2 linked regions of the Pseudovibrio sp. Tun.PSC04-5.I4 genome follow. The protein of the gene in region 1 interacts with the protein of each later gene in a pairwise test. Links are inferred from orthologs where the notes say so. Each region holds a gene or a part of one and is shown on either strand. Other genes may lie near its edges.

Region 1 (7,948 bases):
TGAAAAGCTCGTATCTGTCAGCTTTATTGGCTATATCAGAAGCGAACAGAAATTCGATGGAATTGATGCTCTGATCGCTCAGATGGATAAAGACAGTGAAGAAGCACGCGCGATGATTGCTTCCATGCGCCCACTTTCAGGTCTGGATATGGTGCTCAACGCAGACACCTAAAAGCCTGCTCACACTCGAAAGATAATAGAATGACCACAGCGACTACCGCAGCCGCTCCGTCTCGTGCGGACAACACGTTGCATGGTGTCTTATTCATGATGGCGGGTTTGCTCATTCTTTCGAGTACGGATGGGGTAGTCAAATACCTTTCGGACTTTTTCTCTCCATTGACGGTATCGTTCTTCCGCTTCGCTGTGCAGTTGGTGATTATTCTCGCGCTCGCTCCATTTTATAAACGGACGTGGAGGAGTTTGCTGCAAGAGACAACTATCATGCTATTTGTGCGCGGTTTGTTGCTTGCAGTTGGATCTATTTTTATTGTTTTCGCTCTTAAATATCTGCCTTTGACGGACGCAACAGCCATCTTCTTCATCCAGCCCGTGTTTTTGGTCATCTTCTCTGCCATGTTCCTGAAAGAACAAGTGGGAATGAAACGCTGGCTTGCCGTTTTCTTGGGCTTTGCGGGTGTTTTGATCATCATTCGGCCCGGAACCGGTGTATTTCAACCGGCGGCGCTTTTGCCGCTGGCTGCCGCCATCTCCTTTGCCTGTTATTTGATGCTTACGCGAAAGCTCTCCGGTCAAGCCTCCCAGCTCGCTATTCAGTTTGCCACCGGCTTTGCTGGCACCTTGCTGATCCTGCCAATTCTCGTTTTTGCGTGGCTAACAGGTTTTGGCGGGGAACTGGTGGTTTCCCACCCGACAGATAGTTTCACTCTCCCCATAACCTTTCTGCTCGGAATTGGTGGTACAGGGCTTATTGCTCATGTTCTGCTTGTGAAAGCCTTTGAGCGCGCACCAGCTTCCCTCCTTGCGCCCGTCAACTACATTGAAATCTTCTCAGCGACCCTGATTGGGTATCTGGTCTTTAATGAAGTGCCTGATGAGTTCATCTGGGTCGGGGTTTTTCTGCTTTTTTCCAGCGGCATTATCCTTGCCCATGCAGAGAGAAAGCCCAAGTCTTCGCATAGTTGAGGATCGGCCTCAGAACTCTTTAGATAACTGCACTGAATAGAACCTGTGCGCGGCAAAGCTGTCCCTTGCGCAACATTGTGCTTGGTGCGTCAATACGTGTCCTTACCCCGCTCCCATACTCTGATATGCCAGCGTGTCCCCATTTTCCGAGAACAACATGACAACAACAATATCGCAGGGAAACCCTGCCTCCAACGCAGGCCTTCATGGCATTCTTTTTATGGTTTCCGCCATGTCGCTTGCACCGTTCATGGATGGCACAGCGAAGTACCTTTCTGCATTTATTTCACCTGTTGAGGTATCGCTGGGACGGTTTCTTTGTCAGGCACTTGTCGTGCTGGTTATTGCTGTGGTTATGGGACGGTCCATCAGCTCGCTCATAAAAGAAATCACCCGCATGCAGTTGGTGCGTGGGGCTTGCCTTGCGATCTGCTCGATCTTTTTCTTTAGCTCCCTGAAGTACATGCCCTTAGCGGATGCCATTGCGATCTTCTTCGTACAACCGATGATCCTCACGATGCTCTCTGCCATTATCTTGAAAGAGAAAGTGGGCGTTCGCAGGTGGTCCGCTGTTTTTATTGGTATGATCGGGGCTTTGATTATCATACGCCCTGGTTCAAGTGCGCTTGGTTTGCCATCCCTACTCCCGCTTGCTGCGGCGACATGCTTTGCGTTTTATCTTGTGCTTACTCGTAAGCTTTCCGGTAAGGCCTCTTTGCTGGGCATTCAACTTGCAACGGGTGTTGCAGGTGTGCTGACGCTTACTCCCTTGGTCATCATTTCCAGCCTCTTGGGGTTTGAGGCAGCGGCTTGGACCACTCCGGCTCTCCCGCATCTACCTCTGTTCTTGCTGATGGGTGTCATTTCCTTTGCCTCACACGGGTGTATCGTTCTGGCGTTTGATCGCGCACCAGCATCCGTGCTTGCTCCGTTAAGCTACACAGAGATTATCAGCGCGACAGCCGTTGGCTATGTGTTGTTTGGGGATGTTCCTGACATGTTTGTCTGGCTTGGTGTTGCCTTGATTGCTGGCGGTGGTGTTTACATTGCACACCGCGAGCGGACCGCGACGCGGCGGCAAATGGCAAGTGAGCAACTGGTTGAGACCTCCCCTAAACGGCATTATTGAGCGCAGGCGCGTTTATTCCCTAATTTATGCGGATTTTCTTTGAAAAATGGGGCCACTTTCAGGGAAAACGCTTTAGCTCTTTATTCCTCAGGGAACCGCTGCTAAAAGCTCTCATTATGTTAGCTGAGTTTAATGATAACAGGACTGCTCCTTTGACTTCCTCCAAGGTGTGCCAATTTCGAATTATTGGCCCGGCCTTCAGCTGAGACGCCCTATTTGGCGCCCTGAAGTACCGGGAGACCCACAACTGCTGCACCAGCGGCAGATCTATTAAGCTTGCGCACCTTCTTGCGTTTTTACAAATGCCGATGGGCAAACACGTGCCCACATAAGCGGACTGCCACATGACCGATACTACGAGCCGCGATTATTCAGATACGCTCAATCTGCCAAAAACCGACTTTCCTATGCGAGCCGGCCTTCCTAAGAACGAACCTAAGATCTTAGAAAAGTGGAAAGACAAGGATCTTTACACAGCTATGCGCCAGCAGGCCGCAGGCAAGCCTAAGTTCATTCTTCATGATGGCCCTCCTTATGCGAACGGCAACATCCACATTGGCCATGCGCTCAACAAGACCTTGAAGGACATCATCAACCGCTCCATGCAGATGCAGGGCTTTGATGCGAACTATGTTCCGGGCTGGGATTGTCATGGTTTGCCAATCGAGTGGAAGATCGAAGAGCAGTACCGCAAAAAAGGCAAGAACAAAGACGCTGTACCGGTCAACGAGTTCCGCAAGGAATGCCGTGAGTTCGCAGAAAAGTGGATTGATGTTCAGCGTGAAGAATTCAAACGCCTTGGCATTGAAGCAGACTGGGACAACCCATACCTGACCATGCGCTACGACAGTGAAGCTGTGATCGCTAAAGAACTGATGAAGTTCGCGACATCCGGCCAGCTGTATCGTGGTTCCAAACCAGTTATGTGGTCCATCGTTGAAAAAACTGCCCTTGCTGAAGCTGAGGTCGAGTACGAAGATCATACGTCACACACAATCTGGGTATCGTTTAATGTGGTTTCCGGCGATGACGCGCTGATCGGCAAGAAAGTGGTTATCTGGACAACCACGCCTTGGACCATCCCTGCGAACCGTGCGATCTCATTTTCTCACGACATCAGCTACGGCCTATACAATGTTACTGAAGCTGCAGAGGACAACTGGGCGAAGGTTGGTGAAGAGTTTATTCTTGCTGACAACCTTGCAAGTGGTGTTTTTGAGGCGTCCCGCGTTGTTGCCTATGAACGCGTTGGGGATGTAGACCCTGCGAAGATCGAATATTGCGAACACCCACTTGCACACGCAGACGGTGCCGGAACTTACTTCAGCGACTTTAAGGTCCCAATGCTGGCTGGTGATCACGTCACTGATGATGCTGGTACAGGTTTTGTACATACGGCGCCTGGTCATGGTCAGGAAGATTTCCAGATGTTCCTGGATAACCGGGATGCATTTGCCAAGGCTGGTACTGAACAAGTTCCAATGACAGTGCAGCCAGATGGTGCTTACTACCCGCATGTGCCACTGTTTGAAGGTTGCTACATTCTTGACCGCAAGGGCAAGGAAGGTTCCACCAACAAAGCCGTCATCGAGAAACTGACTGAAGTTGGTCGCCTGATCGCTCGTGGCCGCGTTAAGCACTCCTACCCACATTCCTGGCGCTCAAAAGCACCTTTGATCTTCCGTAACACGCCTCAGTGGTTTGTTTACATGGACAAAGAGCTTACCGAAGAAGCCAAGGGTGACACTTTGCGCGCTCGCGCGCTGAAAGCCATTTCTGAGACCCGCTTTGTGCCTGCGACAGGTCAGAACCGTTTGAACGCGATGATTGCAGCGCGTCCTGACTGGGTTCTTTCCCGTCAGCGTGCATGGGGTGTGCCGATCACCGTGCTTGTGAACAAAGAAACTGGTGATGTTTTGAAGGACGATGCAGTCAATGCACGCATCTTTGAAGCTTTCCAGAACGAAGGTGCGGATGCATGGTTTGATGAGGGCGCAACACAGCGCTTCCTCGGCGAGGCCTACGATGCTGAAAACTTCGAAAAAGTAACCGACATCCTTGATGTTTGGTTCGATTCCGGCTCAACCCACGCATTCTGCATGGAACGTCGTGAAGACCTGAACCCGAACCGCAAAGGCGTTGGCGGTGATGATTACGTTCTTTACCTTGAAGGTACAGATCAGCATCGCGGTTGGTTCCACTCTTCTCTGCTGGAAAGTTGTGGCACCCGGGGTCGCGCTCCTTATGATGCCGTTCTAACCCATGGTTTCACTATGGATGAGCATGGTCGGAAGATGTCTAAATCCTTGGGCAACACGGTCGCACCACAAGACATAATCAAACAGTACGGCGCGGACATCCTGCGTTTGTGGGTTGGTTCTGTGGATTCTGCTGAAGATCAGCGTATCGGCCCTGAGATCATCAAGACCAACGTTGATGCCTACCGTAAGATGCGCAACACACTGCGCTTCATGCTTGGCTCACTGTCTCATTACCAAGGCGAAGAAGTTACTCTGGCCGACATGAATGAGCTGGAGCAGCTGATGCTGCACCGTTTGGCTGATTTGGATCTTCAGGTTCGTGATGCCTACAACGCATTCGACAGCAAACGCGTTTGCTCTACGCTGTTCAACTTCATGTCTGTTGAGCTGTCTGCGTTCTACTTCGATGTTCGAAAAGACACGCTTTACTGTGATGCCCCTTCTTCTGCAAAGCGTAAGTCCTCGCTTTATGTGATTGAGCAGCTGTTCCGTCACCTGACCTTGTGGCTGGCACCAATCCTTCCCTTCACCATGGAAGAGAGCTGGAACTACCGTTATGGCGATGCTGCAACGTCTGTTCACCTTCAGCAGTTCCCAGAGGTTTCCTCTGCATGGCGTAATGATGATCTTTCCGCCAAATGGGAAAAGATCCGTACAGTCCGCCGTGTGATCACTGGTGCTCTTGAAATTGAGCGTCGTGAAAAGCGTATCGGTTCTTCCTTGGAAAACCATCCAACTGTTTACGTGGCTGATGCTGAGCTTATGTCTGCCCTTTCTGGACTGGATATGGCGGAAATTGCGATTACATCTCAGTTGAGCCTGTCTTCTGAGGCTGCTCCAGAAGGTGCGTTTGCTCTTGATGACATTGCTGGCGTTGGTGTTGTTCCAGGTCTTGCTGAAGGTAACAAGTGTGCTCGCTCTTGGAAGATCCTTCCAGAAGTTGGAACAGATGCTGATTATCCAGATCTGACACTGCGCGATGCGGCTGCAATACGCGAAATTGACGGCGCTGCTGCCTGAGCTTCTGACGACGAGGGTTTGCTTTGAAAAAGCTGAAGTTTTGGGGAAGTTACAGTTCCCTGGTCCTCCTTTTGGCTGTGGTTGGCCTGGTCATTGATCAGGCCGCCAAACTCTGGTCTGTCGGGTATTTTTCCGGTGGCGGTGCACCACCGATTCCCTTAGGCCAATTTCTCGATTTGGTATTGGTCTGGAACAAAGGTGTGTCTTACGGTCTGTTCCAACAAACAACAGAACTTGGGCGTTGGGGACTTGCTGGCTTTACCATCCTTGCTTCCATTTTCATCTGGTTCTGGAGCACACGCTCTACTAATCGTTTGGAAGCCTTTTGCCTCGGACTTGTATTATCTGGCGCACTTAGCAATGGATGGGACCGGCTTTATTATGGTCAGGTCGTCGATTACATCTACTTCCATGTGGGTGAATTCTCTTGGTACGTCTTCAATTTGGCAGACGTGTGGATCGTTCTTGGGGCCGCAGGATTACTTCTGGACACATTGTTTATTGGTAAGAATCGCGAGGAGCGGCCCTAATACTGCCTAATTCTCATTTATATGTGGGGAATATCGGGTGGTTCTGGGCATAACTTCACTAATAGGGCCTTCATGCTTTTGTGATTCCTGCTTTAAGGTGGCATCACTGGAATATGAAGACTACAGATTTCGCAGGCCGTCATAAAACCCGTGATGCCTGTCAAACACCGCTTTGATGGTGATCGGGAAACAAGGGTAATGAAATTGCAAAGCCGTAGCAGAAAATTCGTCGTTCGTGCGTCTCTCGTTTGCGCGTTCTCACTTACATTGTCCGCGTGTATGACTGGCGCTGGTGATTTTAGTGATGGAGGCGAATCCAGCGACTCTGGCCTGATGTCCGAAGTGATGAATGCTGTTGGGCTGCAATCACAACGAAATGCGGACATTCAGTACAAAGAACGTGCCCCGCTCGTGATGCCTTCCAAAGCTGACAATCTCCCTCGGCCGGATAGTCGCAAACTGACCGAGGTTGCAAGCAACTGGCCGCAAGATCGCTCCCAGCAAGAGCTGGAAGAAATCCGTGCCTTCTACAAGGTAGAACCGGGCCAACCACTTTCTATTGAACAGATGCGCGGCCATCCTTCCCTGAAGAAGGTCGCAGCACGTCCTCGCGACTTTGCAGCTGAGAAACGGCAACAGCAGCTTTTGGATGGCGACAAATTAAGTCCCAAAGAACTTGCTGCTCTTGGAAAAAAATACAAGGAAGCTCAAAAACAAATTGGTGGCGCTGCGGTTGAAACGCCTATTTGTTCTCCAGACAATCCACAGTGTAAGCCTCAGCGTCGTTACCTGACTGAGCCGCCAGTGGATTATTCCACTCCTGTATCAGGTATTGCCTTTGCAACACCTGATGTTGATGAGAGCGAAGAAGTTCGTAAGAAACGTGAAGCTGCTGCCATTGAAGACGGTGCTCGCATCGATATGAGCAAGCAGTAACCAATTGTTATTGCAAGGTTCGGGTTTTGCCCGCCTTGCTCAATTCCTTACGAAAATATGAAGTAGGCGCGACCTTGTTCGCGCTTTTTTCATTATGTTCGCAATAGATTACGAATAATTCACGAGGAGATTAACCACGATCACGCTATAGAATGATGAGCTGTGTCTTGCTCATTTCAAAGGGAGCTCCCCTCGTGATTGGTCGGTCTACTCCATTTAAGGCTCTCGCTCTGAGCCTTCTGCTTTTTACCAGCCCCACTGCCGTCTTTTCGGCTGATAACGCTGGCAAAGCCTCTATTGAAGATTTTTCAAATATCCGCATAGGCGGAAAAAACATATCCCAATCCACATTGGATAATGGCCTTCAGGTTATCGTTATTCCTGATCGTCGTGCACCTATTGTTACCCACATGATCTGGTACAAAGTGGGTGCGGCTGACGAGCAACCGGGTAAATCCGGCCTCGCGCATTTTCTTGAACATCTCATGTTTAAGGGAACTAGCACTGCACCAGAGGGCATTTTTTCCAAAAAGGTTGCTGAAGTTGGCGGGCAAGAGAATGCCTTTACCTCTCAGGATTACACCGCCTACTACCAGCAGGTCGCAAAAGAACACCTGAAGATGGTGATGGGTTTTGAGGCAGACCGTATGTCCAACCTCATCCTGACTGAAAAGCAGATTATTCCTGAGCGTGATGTGGTTCTGGAAGAGCGGTCACAACGTGTGGATCGCAGTCCAGCTGCACGCCTGTCCGAGACATTCGATCAGGTGTTATTTCCAAACAGCCCCTATGGCATTCCTGTCATTGGTTGGAAAAACGAAATTTCTGCGCTCAATAAAGACGATGCCATCGCCTTTTATGACAAATACTACACGCCTAACAATGCCATTCTCATTGTCGCAGGTGATGTGGATGAGAAAGACGTT
Region 2 (7,442 bases), 810 kb from region 1 along the record:
ACGGCTTGCGCTGGCGCGGCGCGCGCGGCGGCTTGGCCTCTTGTTCAGCAGTTGGCGTGCCTTCATCGATACCAGTCTCTGCTGCCTGCGCAATCTCATGCTCTTCGAGCACCAGTTCCAATGCAAGCTGATCGAGGCTTTCCGAGCGTACGCCAAAACGATGCTTCTTATGGCCATCCAGTTGCAGGCGTAGATCGGCTATGATTGTGTCGCGGCTTTGGATCGACAGAGAATGGGCAGTGCGTTCTGCAACCAGTTCTGATTGCATTACTGACTTGAGGCGCTTTTGTTCCGCTGCATTGGTGAGGCTCGATTCCAGAAGCTCTGCTTCCAAACTCATGACTTCCACCCTCTGCGCGGCGATATAAGCCTGCACATCATGGGGTAAATTAACAAAATTTGGAAGCAATTCAGACATGAAACTTTATAGCATGTTTTGAGCATATTGGGAATTCAAAACAACCGGACATCCCAATAAAACAAGGCCTTATCCGACCATGGTGGGCCGCCAAGTCCTCTTAAGAATTCGCCAGTCTATGCCTTCCAACAGCATCGCCAATTGTGCACGGCTCAGGCTGATCTTGCCGTCTTTGGCCAAAGGCCAAACAAAACGGCCCCGCTCAAGGCGCTTGGTAAAAAGGCACGCGCCTTGGCCGTCCCACCATATCACTTTGATAGTATCACCGCGCCGCCCGCGAAACAAAAACAGATGGCCTGAGTATGGATCTCCCGCCAGAACCTGTTCCGTCTGAGCAGCCAACCCGTTAAACCCGCGCCTCATATCTGTGACACCCGCAGCCAGCCAGATCTTAGCATCCGCCAAAACAGGGATCATGCCGCAAGTCCTCGTGCCAGTTCCACAACAAAGCCTGCATCGACCCTATCGCTGATGGACAGCCTGCGCCCATTCTCAAGTATGATCTCTATGCGCGCTTCTGACAGTGGGAAGGGGATGTCTTCCAGCGTCGGCGCATCTGTTACCTCAACGACTGCAAAGCCGGACGGATCCAGTGACCCATCCCTAAACCGCTCATCCTGCCGCCATGCGTATATACGGCTGGCTAAAACGCCATGCCGCTTCGAGACCATAGGCACCGTCGTCCCTGCATTCAAGCTCTCCGCGACCAACTGCATCTTGAATGTATCCGAATATCTGGGCCCACTGCCACCACCATTCTTGCTCACAGTAAATCTCCTGTTATCGCACCGAAAATCAGCGCCATCACGCGAAAATGACAGGTCTCAGCAGGTTAAAAAAGAGGGGGTTCCCTTGGTGCTTACCCGGAAATTGACGTCAGCGACCAGAAAGTTGATCTCATCGGCCAGCTGTATGGTCGCGCCGCTTTCAGCATGTTCTATAAAGCGTTCAACAAAAGAGTTAAGAGCTTCTTGAAGGTAACCGAAGGAAATACGCACACTCGTATTTGAGAAGATTGGTGCAACCATCTCATGTTGGTCCTGCCATTCTACGCCTTCTGCAGAAACTAAACCATTATGTAGTATGGGTTTTAGTAGGTCAGCAATACCACCGCCCTTTGGAAAAATAGCTTGTTGCTCTTCCAGAACTCGGGACAGTAATTTAGGATCGTTTACGAGGAACTTGCGGGGGTCGTCGTCATCGAATTGGAAAATAGCACACTCATAGAGCTCCTTTGGAATAACACCAAGAGGGTCTGAGCTCAGATAATTGCTAAAGTTCCTCCAGCCTTCTACTGCGTCTCCCGGAAAGGGCGCTGGTGGTCGATATAATGAAATCCTGTTTTCCATTATCTACATTCATGTTGCGGCGGAAATTGAAACAACTCCGCACATTTCCCAACATTATCAGCATCTGCCGACAGAAGAAGCAGGTGAGAACCCATGCGTAATCACGCTTTGCGGAAATATAGAACAGCCCTCTTATAGATTTGCTTTCTGGACACAACAAATTTTGTTTGATTGCTAATCAAGAGGAATTACTTCGAGTTACCAAAGGCTTCGCACAGTAATTTGAGCGGTGCAAATAATAACTAGAACAGATAATGGCACTCATTTAGCTTCGTGAGCTGAAGGTAAATTGAGTATTGCCTTCTAGGCGAAATGACGCTTCGTCTTTTTATGGGTAGAAAACGGTTATATGGAGACCAACACTAAGCAGGCGTTGTGCGCTGAGGCTGACTGCAAAAAAACATTTTGCAACTGGTCTCAGAGCACACCAAAAGATGTCGCAGGCTAGGCGCACTTTCTGCATTCAGTGAATAAACTTCAGCCGGAGAGCACACATATCCCCAAGCAGATTACCTGAGACACTATTGCCTAAATGAGGAAGAGATCATTCAAAAATGGCATCGGGACTCCTCGCAAATCACCACAGCTTTTAATAATAACTGATTGTGCCGGCTAATATTTTTCAAATCGCGTCAGTATCCCGCTGAACTTGTAGGGCCAAACAAGAGCGCTGATTTAGAATAATTATGATATTTCACTTCGTTCGAATACTGACGCAAACGGTTGCGCAAACGGTTGCGCGAGTCGTTTGTGCCTGATATCTTATTCTCAGGTCGGGAGACGATGGGGGATTTCCGCAATGAAGAAGGGCGTACTTTTAAACGCTCCGGTATCCGGTATTATTTCTCATATGGGCCATGGTGATGGTCTGTGTGTTGGAGATGCAGGCTTGCCAATTCCGCAAAACGTTATGCGGATTGATCTTGCAGTTATGCGAGGTTTACCAGCAATGCTTGAAACGGCCAAAGCGATCACTGATGAAATGCAGGTTGAACGCGTTGTGATAGCGGACGAATTGGTAGAGCAGCAGCCAGCTTATCATCTCAGAGTTCTGACACTCATTGCTGAGATATCTAAGCAGCAAAATACCCGAGTGGAAATTTCGAGTGTATCCCACGATGCTTTCAAAGCACTGACAGCCGACTGTCGGGCTGTTGTCCGCACCGGCGAATGTACTCCATACGCAAATATTATTTTTTATTCGGGCGTCGCGTTTTAGCAAGCACGAGCATTCTTAAAACCTAAGAAGAGGACATAGAGTGACAACCCTTCTAGAACTGCAAGGAATTGAGAAATCCTTTTCTGGAGTGCACGTGCTCAAATCTGTCGATTTCACCATTCATGCGGGCCGCGTTGTTGCGCTTGCAGGGGAGAACGGGGCAGGCAAATCTACGCTCATGAAGATCATAGCTGGCATCTATGGACGCGATGCAGGCAAGGTGGTGTTCAAGGGCAATGAAGTTGAATTTAACACTGCGCGCCAGTCCATGGATGCAGGCATAGGCATTATTCACCAGGAACTTAATCTTCTCCCAGAACTGAGTGTTGCAGAAAATATTTTTCTTGGCCGTGAACCAACCAGGTTTGGTCGCATTCAGTGGGATGTAATTGACCGTGAAGCCCGCAAGTGGCTAGGGCAGTTGAAGCAGGATATCGATCCGCGTATGCTTCTTGGAAAGCTCTCCATAGCCCAACAACAAATGGTTGAAATTGCGCGTGCATTGTCTCTCAATGCTGAAGTGATCATCATGGATGAACCAACAGATGCGCTCACCGATATTGAAACAGCGATCCTGTTTGAAGTTGTAGGCGAGCTCCGCAACCAAGGCAAAGGGTTGGTTTTCATCTCGCATCGTTTGGGTGAAATTTTCCAGATGTGTGATGACATCGCCATCTTGCGTGATGGGCAGATGGTGCATCAAGGGCCTGTGAGCGAGATCACTGAGGATGACCTCATCCGCTATATGGTTGGCCGCGAGCTCTCTGATCAATATCCTTTTGTTCCAGCTGCACCGGGCGAAATTCGTCTGGAGGTCGAAAAACTCACCGCTCATGGGACCAACGATATTTCATTTTCCGCACATGCAGGCGAGGTCGTTGGCTTTGCAGGTCTTGTTGGAGCAGGGCGTACGGAACTTGCAAAAGCGATATTTGGCGCAAATCCAATCGAGAGCGGAATTGTTAAAGTCGATGGCGCCGAAATTCGCCTTAGATCACCGCAGGATGGCGTAAAAGCGCGCATTGGATATGTCACCGAAGACCGCAAACACGAAGGTTTGGTGCAATCTCAAGAGCTTGGCCGCAACATGTCTTTGAGTGGACTTGAAAGGTTTTGTAACAGCCTGGGTATCGTCAACAAAGCCGCAGAAGCCGTTACGATCAGCGAATATATCAAAGCGTTCGCCATCAAAACACGAGATGCAAATACAATTATCTCCAATCTGTCTGGTGGTAACCAGCAGAAGGTCTCAATCGCCAAATCTCTCGTACACGAACCAACCGTTCTCATTCTTGATGAGCCGACGCGCGGGGTTGATGTAGGTGCTAAGCGCGAAATCTATTCTTTGATTAACACACTGAAAGCACAGGGCCTGTGCATTTTGCTGGTGTCCTCAGATATGCCAGAGCTCCTCGGCATTTCTGATCGAATTCTGGTGTTGTCAGACGGGAAGCTGACAGGCGAATTTGAACGGGCTGATGCCACTCAGGAAAACATAATGCGCTGCGCCGTTGCAGGCCAGATAAACGGGTAAACCACATGAAACTCAACGAGTTCCTCAGTGAAAATAAGTCTCTGATTGGCCTGATTATTCTTATGGCCTTCGTCTCTCTTGCCAATGCCAATTTCCTTGGTGTTGACAATATGCTCAACATTTTACGCCAGACCTCCATCAACGCCATCATTGCAATGGGAATGACCTTTGTCATTCTAACTGCAGGCATTGACCTGTCCGTTGGGTCTATCCTTGCGTTTGCTGGTGCCATTTGTGCCAGCTTGATTGGTTTGGATACGCCATTGGTGATTGCGCTTGTCGCAACGCTCTGCGTTGGTGCTGCTCTTGGCGCAACCAGCGGCGTTATCATCAGCTATTTCAACGTCCAGCCGTTCATCGCCACGCTCGTCGGTATGACCATGATCCGCGGTGCTACGCTGGTCTATACGCAAGGCCGCCCAATTTCTACGGGCGACTATGATGTTGCGGAAAGCTTCTATCAGTTCGGAGCAGGCTATCTCTTCGGTATTCCCCACCCTGTAATCGTGATGGCGATCATCTTTGCACTCTGCTGGTTCTTGCTCTCACAGACCCGTTTTGGCCGCTACGTCTATGCCATTGGCGGCAATGAGAACGTGGCTCGTCTGTCCGGCATCAATGTCAAAAAGGTCAAGATTGCTGTGTATGCCCTCAGCGGCGCACTGGCAGCGCTCGCAGGCATCATTTTAACAGCTCGCCTTGAATCTGCACAGCCAACAGCAGGCCTTGGGTACGAGTTGGACGCCATTGCAGCTGTAGTCCTGGGCGGAACCAGTCTGGCTGGCGGTAAAGGCCGTATTTTCGGCACCATTATTGGTGCCCTTATTATTGGTGTGTTGAACAACGCACTGAATATTATGGATGTTTCATCCTACTACCAGATGATCGCCAAAGGTGCGGTTATTCTTCTTGCGGTTGTCGTTGACAGCCGTGGCAAAGCAAATGCTTAAGCAAAACAACTTGACACTTGGGAGGTTACCTATGAAAAAAATTATTAGTTTGGCAGCTGGTGCAGCACTTCTTCTTGGCTCAACAACAGCGTCTATGGCGCAGGACACACTGGCACTGGTCGTGTCCACTTTGAACAACCCGTTCTTCGTAACTTTGAAGGAAGGTGCTGAAGCACGCGCAAACGAACTTGGTTACAAGATCGTTGTTCTCGACAGCCAGAACGATCCAGCAAAAGAACTGGCAAACGTTGAAGACGTGCTGAGCAAAAATATTGCTTTGTTGCTCATCAACCCAACTGACTCTGATGCAGTTTCCAGCTCCATCCGCGCTGCAAATCGCAAAGGCGTTCCAGTTGTCACCCTTGACCGAGGTGCTAACCGAGGTAAAGTTGTGTCTCACGTTGCCTCAGACAATATTCTGGGCGGCGAAATGGCGGGCGAGCTGATCGTTGAAACACTTCGCGGCAGTGGCAAGGTTGTTGAACTGGAAGGCGTTCCAGGAACGTCTGCTGCGCGTGATCGCGGTGCAGGATTCAGGAAAGCAATGTTTGGTGCTTCCGGTATTGAAGTTGTGGCTGTACAGCCTGCCGATTTTGACCGCACCAAAGGTCTGAACGTCATGGAGAACATCCTGCAGGCACAGCCAGAAATCAACGCTGTCTTTGCTCACAATGATGAAATGGCTCTGGGTGCAATCAAGGCGATTGAAGGAGCTAATCGCGACATCCTTGTTGTTGGCTTTGATGGAACTGAAGATGGCGTAAAAGCTGTTGAAGAAGGTACAATGCTGGCAACCGTAGCGCAGCAGGCTGGCATGATCGGCTCCATCGGCGTAGACATTGCGGATAAAGTTCTTAAGGGTGAAAAAGTTGATACGTACACCCCAGTAGCACTAAAGCTGGTTACCAAGTAAACCTCAGTATCTATAGTACAAAAAGGGTCTGGCGTATGCGCCGGGCCCATTGTCCTAAACCGGAGTTAAAATGGTCAGTATCAAGGATGTTGCACAGGTTGCGGGCGTTTCCGTCTCTACAGTGTCTCATGTTATCAATGAGACCCGCTTTGTTGCTCCCCTGACCAAACAACGGGTGATTGAGGCAATCAAAAACCTCGGGTTTCAACCAAGTATGATGGCCCGTGCCTTGAAGGTAAAACGCACCAACATCATCGGTATGCTGGTATCTTCAAGCTCCAACCCATTTTTTGCAGATGTCGTTCGCGGTGTCGAAGAGGGATGCTACCAACACAATTTCAGCCTGATCCTGTGTAATTCAGGTCATCAACCAGATAGACAGCTTGCCAATCTAACGACGCTTCTTCAGCGCCGCATTGATGCGCTTCTGGTGATGACCACCAAAACGGATCCGGCTCTTTACGATCAGCTTAGCAAACTGGGCAAGCTGCCAAAGGCGATTTTGGACTCCGCACCCCATCCAAATGCGTGCACCTTGCAGGATGATTCCGTCCTCGGTGGCCGTATCGCGACAAAACATCTGATTGACCGCGGCCTGACAAAGATCGGGTGTCTAATGGGGCCGGATGACCATCCAAGATCTATCGAGCGCCTACAAGGTTTCAAAACGGCGATGGAGGCCGCTCATCTGCCCATAAATGAGAATTGGCTGGCGGCTGGAATGCTCACTGCTTCTGGCGGCTATGAGGCGATGAAACAAATTCTGGCATTAGAGACGAGACCAGATGCTATCTTCGCATTCAACGACCTTATGGCTATGGGGGCTTACAGGGCGGTGCAGGAGCAGGGGCTCTCCATTCCGCAGGATATGTCCATTGTTGGTTACGATGATGTTGAATATGCCTCCTATATGTCTCCAGCACTGACCACCATTAAACAACCAAGCTTTGAACTCGGCTTAAGCGCTGCAGAAACCTTGATCAGTCATCTTGAAGAAAAAACTGAAATGCCGCCGGTGGTTCAATTGGTTCCGGAACTCATTATGCGCAACTCTGTCAA

Evidence for each region.
Region 2: the proteins of ileS (region 1) and rbsB interact in binary tests that used the Escherichia coli proteins (3 or more experiments, as listed by UniProt). The link is inferred for Pseudovibrio sp. Tun.PSC04-5.I4 from one-to-one orthologs.

Annotation. Positions count from the first base shown.
Region 1 is NZ_FNLB01000006.1:394,251-402,198, reverse strand. What follows is about bases 2,289-5,756. They hold ileS (isoleucine--tRNA ligase), read left to right. Parts: upstream 2,289-2,619; coding sequence 2,620-5,556; downstream 5,557-5,756. Other genes in these bases: lspA (signal peptidase II), read left to right, coding at 5,628-5,756. Also shown: BLS62_RS06870 (bifunctional riboflavin kinase/FAD synthetase), read left to right, coding at 1-172; BLS62_RS06865 (DMT family transporter), read left to right, coding at 202-1,146; BLS62_RS06860 (DMT family transporter), read left to right, coding at 1,304-2,275; more of lspA, read left to right, coding at 5,757-6,086; BLS62_RS06845 (hypothetical protein), read left to right, coding at 6,285-7,022; BLS62_RS06840 (M16 family metallopeptidase), read left to right, coding at 7,190-7,948. UniProt on the Escherichia coli protein: Catalyzes the attachment of isoleucine to tRNA(Ile). As IleRS can inadvertently accommodate and process structurally similar amino acids such as valine, to avoid such errors it has two additional distinct tRNA(Ile)-dependent editing activities.
Region 2 is NZ_FNLB01000006.1:1,198,273-1,205,714, forward strand. Bases 4,481-7,442 are described here. They hold rbsB (ribose ABC transporter substrate-binding protein RbsB), read left to right. Parts: upstream 4,481-5,501; coding sequence 5,502-6,383; downstream 6,384-7,442. Other genes in these bases: BLS62_RS10570 (sugar ABC transporter ATP-binding protein), read left to right, coding at 4,481-4,520; rbsC (ribose ABC transporter permease), read left to right, coding at 4,526-5,470; BLS62_RS10585 (LacI family DNA-binding transcriptional regulator), read left to right, coding at 6,454-7,442. In the rest of the region: BLS62_RS10545 (IS66 family transposase), read right to left, coding at 1-340; IS66 family insertion sequence element accessory protein TnpB, read right to left, coding at 488-835; BLS62_RS10555 (transposase), read right to left, coding at 832-1,185; BLS62_RS10560 (hypothetical protein), read right to left, coding at 1,243-1,767; rbsD (D-ribose pyranase), read left to right, coding at 2,567-2,986; more of BLS62_RS10570, read left to right, coding at 3,027-4,480. UniProt on the Escherichia coli protein: Part of the ABC transporter complex RbsABC involved in ribose import. Binds ribose. Also serves as the primary chemoreceptor for chemotaxis.